DNA from 4 places in the Streptomyces sp. NPDC000941 genome. Region 2 is predicted to be linked to each of the others. Evidence: riboswitches for the same ligand, from Rfam matches in the RefSeq annotation. Region 2 holds a riboswitch; each other region holds the start of a gene.

The links. A riboswitch is a leader RNA that binds a small molecule or an ion and turns the genes downstream of it on or off. The one in region 2 is predicted to bind cyclic di-AMP.
Region 1: another riboswitch for cyclic di-AMP. It lies ahead of ACWDSL_RS03360 (transglycosylase family protein); the one in region 2 lies ahead of ACWDSL_RS25905 (M23 family metallopeptidase).
Region 3: another riboswitch for cyclic di-AMP. It lies ahead of ACWDSL_RS09680 (NlpC/P60 family protein); the one in region 2 lies ahead of ACWDSL_RS25905 (M23 family metallopeptidase).
Region 4: another riboswitch for cyclic di-AMP. It lies ahead of ACWDSL_RS49085 (M23 family metallopeptidase); the one in region 2 lies ahead of ACWDSL_RS25905 (M23 family metallopeptidase).

Annotation. Positions count from the first base shown of each region.
Region 1 is NZ_JBSFMM010000005.1:91,769-93,961, reverse strand. Features, by position in the region: gene ACWDSL_RS03365 (transglycosylase family protein) at 1-899, shown strand, start outside; cyclic di-AMP (ydaO/yuaA leader) riboswitch at 1,161-1,333, shown strand; gene ACWDSL_RS03360 (transglycosylase family protein) at 1,335-2,009, shown strand.
Region 2 is NZ_JBSFMM010000085.1:1,271-3,463, reverse strand. Features, by position in the region: gene ACWDSL_RS25910 (PP2C family protein-serine/threonine phosphatase) at 1-714, shown strand, start outside; cyclic di-AMP (ydaO/yuaA leader) riboswitch at 988-1,114, shown strand; gene ACWDSL_RS25905 (M23 family metallopeptidase) at 1,126-2,193, shown strand, end outside.
Region 3 is NZ_JBSFMM010000020.1:25,153-27,345, forward strand. Features, by position in the region: gene ACWDSL_RS09680 (NlpC/P60 family protein) at 1-1,003, opposite strand, end outside; cyclic di-AMP (ydaO/yuaA leader) riboswitch at 1,012-1,189, opposite strand; gene pcrA (DNA helicase PcrA) at 1,346-2,193, shown strand, end outside.
Region 4 is NZ_JBSFMM010000315.1:4,627-6,819, reverse strand. Features, by position in the region: gene ACWDSL_RS49085 (M23 family metallopeptidase) at 4-828, opposite strand; cyclic di-AMP (ydaO/yuaA leader) riboswitch at 841-1,038, opposite strand; gene ACWDSL_RS49080 (M16 family metallopeptidase) at 1,325-2,193, opposite strand, start outside.

The DNA.
Region 1 (2,193 bases), on a different contig from region 2:
GTGGGATGTGGAGCGCCAACGGAGGCAATGGCTTCTATGGCGGTCTGCAGATCACCTTGGACATGTGGAAGAAGTACGGCGGCCAGCAGTACGCCCCGCGCCCCGACCTCGCCAGCCGCTCCCAGCAGATAGCCATCGCCCGGGCGATCCTCGCCGACCGCGGCCCGGACGCCTGGCCGAGCTGTGCGCTGGACGCCGGGCTCGCCGGCCTCGGCGACGCGCTGGATGTGAACCCCGGCGGGAAGGGGACGCCCGAAGCCAAGGAGGGGGCACCGCCCAGCGGTAGCTGGGGGACGGAGGAGCCCACCGGGATCGGCGACTCCGATACGGACGACGCGTCCGACGACTCCAGTCGGGGCGATCGGTCGGACAGCTCCGATGGTTCCGGTAGTTCCGAAGATTCCGATACGTCCGACAAGACCGGTAAGTCGGACCCCTCCGCGACTCCCGGCGACAAGTCCGGTGAAAAGGGTGGGAAGTCGGGCGCTTCCGGCGAAGCGTCCCGCGACGAGGGCGACTCCGCGCCCGACAAGGGCGACGAGCGCTCCGACCGCGACGCGAAGGGCGAGGACTCCGCCACCTCTCCCACCGGCCGTCACCGCGGCGCGCCCGACGCCCGCGAGCAGGGCTCCGCGGGCACGGCGGACGACGACGCCCGGTCCTCGGGCCGCCATGCCTCGCGCGACGACGCGGAGCGCACCGAGATCCCCGTTCAGCCCCTCGGCCGCGAGGACTACACCGTGCGCGGCGATGACAGCTTGTCAGACATCGCGGACGACCGAGACGACCAAAAGGCTGACGGAGGGCGGCCCGAGCTCTACGAGGCCGACGAACCGCTCATCGGAACCGACCCGGGCCTTATCCATCCTGGTCAGCGTCTCGATCTCGGCGCCAGGTAGCGGCAGTTCGGGATGAATTGCCCGATCTGGCGGTGGTGAGACATACATCTCGTCACATCGCCCGGCGTGCGTAGCCTGTCCGATCTTTCCGCACCCGGCCTCACCTGCGTAGATGTGGGATGGCTGGGTGCGGATACGGCCTCATTCGCTGGGATGTCGGGGTTTGAACCTCATCGGAAGGTGTGTTTAACGTCTTTCCGCTCGCCACCGCGGGCACCGTCGATCGTCACGCCGAGTCCTGCCGGCGGTCGGGGGGAAACCGACGCTTATGCGCCGAAGGCAGGAGCGGGGGAACCAAGGTAGGCGCCGTAGCGGCCTGGAGACGGGCCCGTTCGGCTCGGGGTGAAGCCAGGGTGCGGTCAAGCCGCATCTGGGCCGGGCAACTCACAGTCCGAACCCGACAGCTCACCTCGTAGGCGTCGGTGAGGAACGAACATGCGTAACGACAAGGGTAAGCACCGCCGTCCCTCCAAGGTCACCCGCATCGCCGCGCTCGCCGGCGTCGCTGGTGCGGCCGTCGCCGCACCGCTCCTGGGGGCCACCTCCGCCTCGGCCGCGACCACCGCCCAGTGGGACACGGTCGCGCAGTGCGAGTCCGGCGGCAACTGGTCGATCAACACCGGCAACGGCTTCTACGGCGGCCTCCAGTTCACCAACTCCACCTGGGCCGCGTACGGCGGCACCTCCTTCGCGGCCCGCGCCGACCTGGCCACCAAGGACCAGCAGATCCAGATAGCCGAGAAGGTCCTGGCCGGACAGGGCAAGGGCGCCTGGCCGGTGTGCGGCACCGGCCTGACCACCGGCGGCACCCCGACCCCCTCGACGTCCACCACCCAGCCCGCCCAGCCGGCCGAGACGGCCAAGCCCGCGCAGCCCGCCAAGCCGAAGGCGCAGCCCCGCGAGGAGAGCGAGCACGCCGGGCGCGGGCACGCCCGCCACGCGATCAAGAAGGGCGACGGCGAGTACAAGGTCAAGTCCGGCGACACCCTCTCCAAGATCGCCGACGCGCACCACGTCGACGGCGGCTGGAAGAAGCTCTTCGAGCTGAACAAGGACATCGTCGAGGACGCCAACCTCATCTTCCCGGGCCAGCTGCTCCACCTCTCCTGACCCACCCGGCCGGGCCTCCCCCCACCCCGGCAGCCGGGCCTCCCCCCACCCCGGCACCCTCCCCGGCCCCAACACCCCCGAAGACTGCCCCGGCCGGGCGCGCCGCCCCCCAAGCGAGGCGCGCCCCGCCGGGGCTTCGTCGGGTGGGCACTCCGGGCCCGTTAGGCTCATGCCGCAGAGACAG
Region 2 (2,193 bases):
GCGGCCCGCTATGTGGCGGCCGAGCGGGACGCCGCGATCGGCGGTGACCTGTACGCGGTGCAGGACACCCCGCACGGCGTACGGATGGTCATCGGCGACGTACGGGGCAAGGGGCTGGGGTCGGTCGAGGTGGTCGCGATCGTCATCGGCGCCTTCCGGGAGGCCGCCGAACAGGAGGCCACACTGGAGGGGCTGACGCTGCGGCTGGAGCGGGCGCTGCAGCGCGAGCGGGCCCGGCGGGCCGATATCGAGCAGGCCGAGGGGTTCATCACGGCGGTGCTGGCCGAGATCCCCCGCGGCGACTCCATGCTCCGCCTGATCAACCGCGGCCACCCGGCGCCGCTGCTGCTGGACGGGGAGGGCGCGGTGTGCCAGGCCGACCCCGAGAGGCCGGCGCTGCCGCTGGGGATGGGCGATCTGGGGGCGTGGCCGGACCGGGTGGAGGAGCTGCGGTTCGCGGAGGGGGTGACCCTGCTGCTGTTCACCGACGGGGTGAGCGAGGCGCGCGATGCGGAGGGCACGTTCTACGATCCGGCGGTCCAGCTGCGCGGCCGTCGCTTCGCCGGACCGGTGGAGCTGCTCGACGCGTTGGTGGCGGATGTGGAGCGGCATACGGGCGGCGGGACCGCCGACGACATGGCGCTGCTGGCGCTGCGCCGCGCCCCGGTGGCGCCGGGGGCGGACCATGGATGCGGACACGAACACGTTCCGTAGCGGAGCATGACCCCTCCGGATAACGATTGACGCACGATCAGTTCGGGGGCGTTTCCGGGTGTGCTCGGGTCGCTGTCGACTCGCCCTCATCTGTCCCATGTTGTTCGTGAACGTCACCTCAAAGGTTGCTCTGATTCCCGGGAACGGCTTGGAATCGGGTCCTGCTCTCTATTAACGTTCGATAACGCAGCGCGGTCGTTACTGCCGCCGCAAGAGGCGGCACCGTGCGCCGTCGCCGAATCCCGTACGCACAGCAGCACCAGCAGCAGAGCGACAACAGCAACACCAAGGGAACCGGGGAACCACCAACCTTGGGGTGAATCGGGTCGAACCTGACCCGTAGGAGACCTTCCTGCTCCGAACCCGTCAGCTAACCCGGTAGGCGAGAGGGAAGGAAAGGAGTGCGCCCGCGTGGCGTCCAACAGGTCTGCCCTAGAAGAAGCTCCGTCCCGCACGTCCGGCGCCGGAGCGGGGACAGCCACCCGCTACGGCTCCTGGTTCGAACCGGCCGCCGAGGCGAGGGACGGGCAGGACACCGAGACATGGGACGAGTGGAATCCCACTGAGGAATCCATAGCCCCGGTGCGCGGCCGGCACCGAGTCGCCAGGCAGCGCGGCGGCACGATGGCCCGCAGCGGCGCCGTGCTCGGCGTCGGCGTGATCGCGGCGGTCGGCGCGGGCGGGATGGCGAGCGCCAAGGACCGCCCCAAGGCCCCCATATCCATGCCGGACCTCGCACACGTCGCCGACAAGGTGACGGACGTCCTCCCCGACGCGGCGGACCTGCCCGGCATCGGCTCGCTGCTCTCCTCGGACTCCGGTTCCGGCTCCGACGGCACCTCGGCCGCCCCCCTCTCCCAGGCCGGCCTGACCTCCCAGGACGAGGAGAACGGCACCACCGACGCCGGTGAGGCGCTGCGCGCCCGCATCCTCCAGCAGGCCGAGAACCAGCAGAACTCCGCCGACGAGTCGCAGCGCGAGGCCGCGGCCGACGCCGCCGCCAAGCAGGCCGCCGAGAGGGCCGCCGGCGTGGCCAAGAAGGCCGCCGACGCGGAGGCGAAGCGTAAGGCCGAGGCGGAGGCGAAGAAGAAGGCCGCCGAGGCCGAGGCCAAGCGGAAGGCGGAGGAGGCGGCGAAGAAGAAGGCCGAGGCCGAGCGCCTGGCCAAGCTCGCCGCCCAGTACACCCTCCCCGTCGCCTCGTACACCCTGACCGCGTCCTTCGGCCAGGCGGGCAACATGTGGTCGGCCGACCACACCGGCCAGGACTTCGCCGCCCCGACCGGCACCCCGGTCAAGGCGCTGCACGGCGGCACGATCACCTCGGCCGGGTGGGCCGGTTCGTACGGCTACCGCATCGTGATCAAGCTGAACGACGGCACCGAGATCTGGTACTGCCACCTGTCGTCGATGGTCCGTACGTCGGGCTCGGTGACGACGGGCGAGGTCGTCGGCCGCGTCGGCGCCACGGGCAATGTGACC
Region 3 (2,193 bases), on a different contig from region 2:
CGGCCTTCCAGGCGGCCTGGGTGAGCCCCGAGCAGTCGTAGGAGTTGGGGCCGGTCGCGCCCCAGACGTACGGCTTGCCGATCTGCGCCTGCGCGAAGGCGATGGCCTTGTCGGCCTTGGTGGAGGTCGAGCTGGAGGACCCCGAGGAGCTGGACCCCGAAGATCCCGAGGTGCCGGACGATCCCGAGGAACCGGAAGACCCCGAGGAACCGGAGGAGCTCGACGAGTCGGAGGAGTTCGCCTGCTCCTGCCGCCGCTTCGCCGCCTCCTCCTGCGCCCGCTTGGCCGCCGCCTCCCGCTGCTGCTGGGCCAGCGCCGCCGCCTTGCGCCGGGCCTCCTCTTCCTTCTTCTTCTCGATCACCGCCAGCCGCGCCTTCTCCTCGGCGGTCAGCTTCGACAGCAGCTCACGGGCCTGGGTGAGCTTGCCCTGGACGGTCTTCTTCTTGGTCTTCAGCTGCTGCTGCGACCGGGTCAGCGACGCAAGGCTCTTGCCGGCCTTCGTACGCTCCTTGGCGGCCTTGGCCTGCTGCGACAGGAAGTCGTCGACGGCCTGCTTCTGCTCGCCGGACAGCCGGTCCATCAGATGGGACTGGTCGAAGATGTCCCGCGGGTCCTTGGCGAACAGCAGGGTCGCCGTGCTGTTGGCCATGCCGCCGCTGCGGTACTGCGCCGCCGCATAGCTGCCCAGCTTGCGCCGTGCCTCGTTCAGCTTCTCGGTGCGCTTGGCGACGCTGTCCAGCAGCCGGTCGACCTTGGCGCGCTGCTCGCCCGTGCGCTCCTTGGCGGCGTTGTACGCCTGGGTCGCGGATTCGGCCTGGTGGTAGAGCGTGTCGACCTTCTTCTTGACCTCTTCGACCGTTGGCTTGGGCTTACCGGGCTCGGCGCTCGCCGTCTGGGAGAGGAGGGTGACGGAGGCGAGGGCGGCCGTCGTGACCCCGACGGCGGTGCGGCGGCCGGTGGCCGAGTCCAGTATTCGGGTCCGCGGCTTGCGGTGCGACGCCAAGGGAGGCGACTCCTTCCGTGGACCGCCTACCGGGTTAGCTGTCGGGTTCGGGCGTACGGAAGGCTGCCCTACGGTCCGTGCGGCGGACGGCTACTGTCGCCACGTGGGCCGATTCACCCCAGTGGTACCTCTGGGTCCCCGGCTCCGGCTGCCTCGCGGCGAGGCCGGACTCGGCGGAAACAGCCCGTGCCGACGTGGTCGCCGACGGGTTCCGGACCGTCTGATGAAGGACCGTAGTGGTCTTGTGGGGCTCATGTGAAGGCTGGTGTTCGAATTGTCCCGAAACCGTTTCGTGACTTCCGCGCATACGCTGTCAGTGCGGCGCCCTAGACTCGGTGAGCGATGAGCAGCCTCTTTGATGACAGCTTCCTGGCGGACCTCGGGCCCTCGGACGAGGAGCCCCCGCCGCCCGAGGACGACGGCGGGCCCGCCGCTGAGGACGTCCCGCACGACCTCTTCGGCGGGAAGTTCGACGCGCCCGCCCCCAGGGAGACGTACTACCGCGACGGCGCGGCGCGCCCCGCGGTCGATCCGGTCGCGCTCCTGGAGGGGATGAACGAGCAGCAGAGGGCCGCCGTGGTGCACACCGGCTCGCCGCTGCTGATCGTCGCGGGCGCCGGGTCCGGCAAGACCCGGGTGCTCACCCACCGCATCGCGTATCTGCTCGGCGCGCGCGGCGTGCACCCCGGCCAGATCCTCGCCATCACCTTCACCAACAAGGCCGCGGGCGAGATGAAGGAGCGGGTCGAGGAGCTGGTCGGCCCGCGTGCGAACGCCATGTGGGTGTCGACGTTCCACAGTGCCTGCGTGCGCATCCTGCGCCGGGAGTCCAAGAAGCTCGGCTTCACCTCCTCCTTCTCGATCTACGACGCGGCCGACTCCAAGCGGCTGATGGCGCTGGTCTGCCGGGATCTGGACCTCGACCCGAAGCGGTATCCGCCCAAGTCCTTCAGCGCCAAGGTCTCCAACCTGAAGAACGAGCTCATCGACGAGGAGACCTTCGCCGGACAGGCCTCGGACGGCTTCGAGAAGACGCTCGCCGAGGCGTATGTGATGTACCAGTCGCGGCTGCGCGAGGCCAATGCCCTCGACTTCGACGACATCATCATGACGACGGTCAATCTGCTCCAGGCATTCCCCGACGTCGCCGAGCACTACCGCCGCCGCTTCCGCCATGTCCTGGTCGACGA
Region 4 (2,193 bases), on a different contig from region 2:
TGGTCAGAGGTTCACGCCGTGCGAGCGCAGGTAGGCGACGGGGTCGATGTCCGAGCCGTAGTCGGGGCTGGTGCGGGCCTCGAAGTGCAGATGCGGGCCGGTGACGTTGCCCGTGGCGCCGGACAGGCCGATCTGCTGGCCGGGGGTGACCGTCTGGCCGACGGAGACGCCGATGGACGACAGGTGGCCGTACTGGGTGTAGGTGCCGTCGTTCATCTTGATCACGATGTTGTTGCCGTACGCACCGCCCCAGCCGGCCTCGACGACGGTGCCGGAGCCGACGGAGTGCACCGAGGTGCCGGACGATGCATGGAAGTCCACCCCGGTGTGGGTGCCGGAGGACCACAGGCCGCTGGACGCCTGGTAGCTGGTGGAGACATACGAGCCGGTGACCGGCGGCACGAACGTGTTCAGCCGCTTGCGCTCGGCCTCGCGCGCCGCGCGCTCCTTGGCCTCGCGTTCCTGCTTGGCCTTCTTGGCGGCCGCCTCGGCCTTGCGCTTCGCCTCGGCCGCCTGACGCGCGGCCTCCTTGCGGGCCTGGGCCTCGGCCTGCGCCTTGGCGGCGGCCTCCTCGGCGGCGCTCTGCTGGCTCTCCGCCTGGGCCTGGACCTGGTCGGCAAGCTGGTCGTCCATGGCGACCGCCTGGCGCAGCCCGGTGTCCTCAAAGCCGCGCGGGTCGTCCGACGCCGCGAGGGCGGGGGCGGCGAAGCCGGCGACCACGCCGGAGGCGGCCAGCGTGGCTATGCCCGCGAGGTTGGCGTTGGAACGGGTGGTGCGGGGGGCCCGGGTGGGGCGGCGGTGCTTCCCGGCGGTACGGGTGAACGCCATGGTCCGGCGCACTCCTTTCCTTCCTCTCGCCTACCGGGTTAGCTGACGGGTTCGGAGCAGGAAGGTCTCCTACGGGCCCCTCCCCCACGCGGGGAAGGCGTCCGATTCACCCCTGGGGATCACCCGTCCGGCGCCGCGGGCGGCGACGGGCGAGGTTGGGTCCCCGGCTCCCCTGGCTCGCGCCGTACGGGGACTCGGCGATGGTTGCCCGTGCCGCGGATGCGGCGTGTCTCGGGCGGACAACCGAACTGACGCTAAGCGTGATCGCATTCGTTCACCAAACGGTTCCGCTTTTTTGTTGGTTTCCCCACAGACACGATCACCCAGACGGGCAATCTCTGCCATAAAGCGGACGAAACGATCGAGGAAACGACCGGCAAAAAGAGACCCTGGCGCCTGAAGCGGCGCCAGGGTCCTTGCGGCGACGGCCCGTTGCTCCCTGGTCGGGTCGGTCCGTCGGCCTGTCGATCTGTCAGCTCGTCGGTCTGTTGACCTGTCAGCCCTGGATGACGCGCACCTCGCCGATGCCGAGCGCCTTGACCGGCTCCTCGATCTGCGAGGCGTCACCGACGAGCACCGTGACCAGCCGGTCGGTCGGGAAGGCGCTCACCACCGCGGCGGTCGCCTCCACCGTGCCGGTCTCCGCGAGGCGCGCGTACAACTGCGCCTGGAAGTCGTCCGGCAGATGCTGCTCGACCTGGTCGGCGAGCGTGCCCGCGACGGCGGCCGCCGTCTCGTACTTCAGCGGGGCCACCCCGACCAGGTTCTGCACGGCGACATCGCGCTCGGCGTCCGTCAGGCCCTCCTCCTTCAGCGTGCCCAGCACCTTCCACAGGTCCTCCAGGGCGGGGCCGGTGACCTCGGTGGCCACCGAGCCGCTGATGGCCAGCAGCGAGGCGCCCGTGGCCCCTCCGGAAGCGTCCGGAGCCGCGGAGCGGAGCACCTGGCCGAAGGCCCGCACACCGTACGTGTAGCCCTTCTCCTCGCGTAGCACGCGGTCGAGCCGGGAGGTGAGGGTGCCGCCCAGGCAGTAGGTGCCCAGCACCTGGGCGGGCCAGACCCGGTCGTGGCGGTCGGCGCCGATCCGGCCGATGAGCAGCTGGGTCTGCACCGCGCCCGGCCGGTCGACGATGATCACGCGGCCGGTGTCGTCGGCGGTGATCGGCGGCATGGGGCGGGACTCGGCGGCGCCGCCCGTCCAGGCGCCGAGGGATTCGGCCAGCGCCTTGTCGAGGTCGACGCCGGTCAGGTCACCGACGACCACGGCGGTCGAGGTGGACGGGCGGACATACGTCTCGTAGAAGGCCCGCACGCCCGCGGCGTCGATGCCCTCGACGGTCTCCTGGGTGCCCTGGCGCGGCCGGG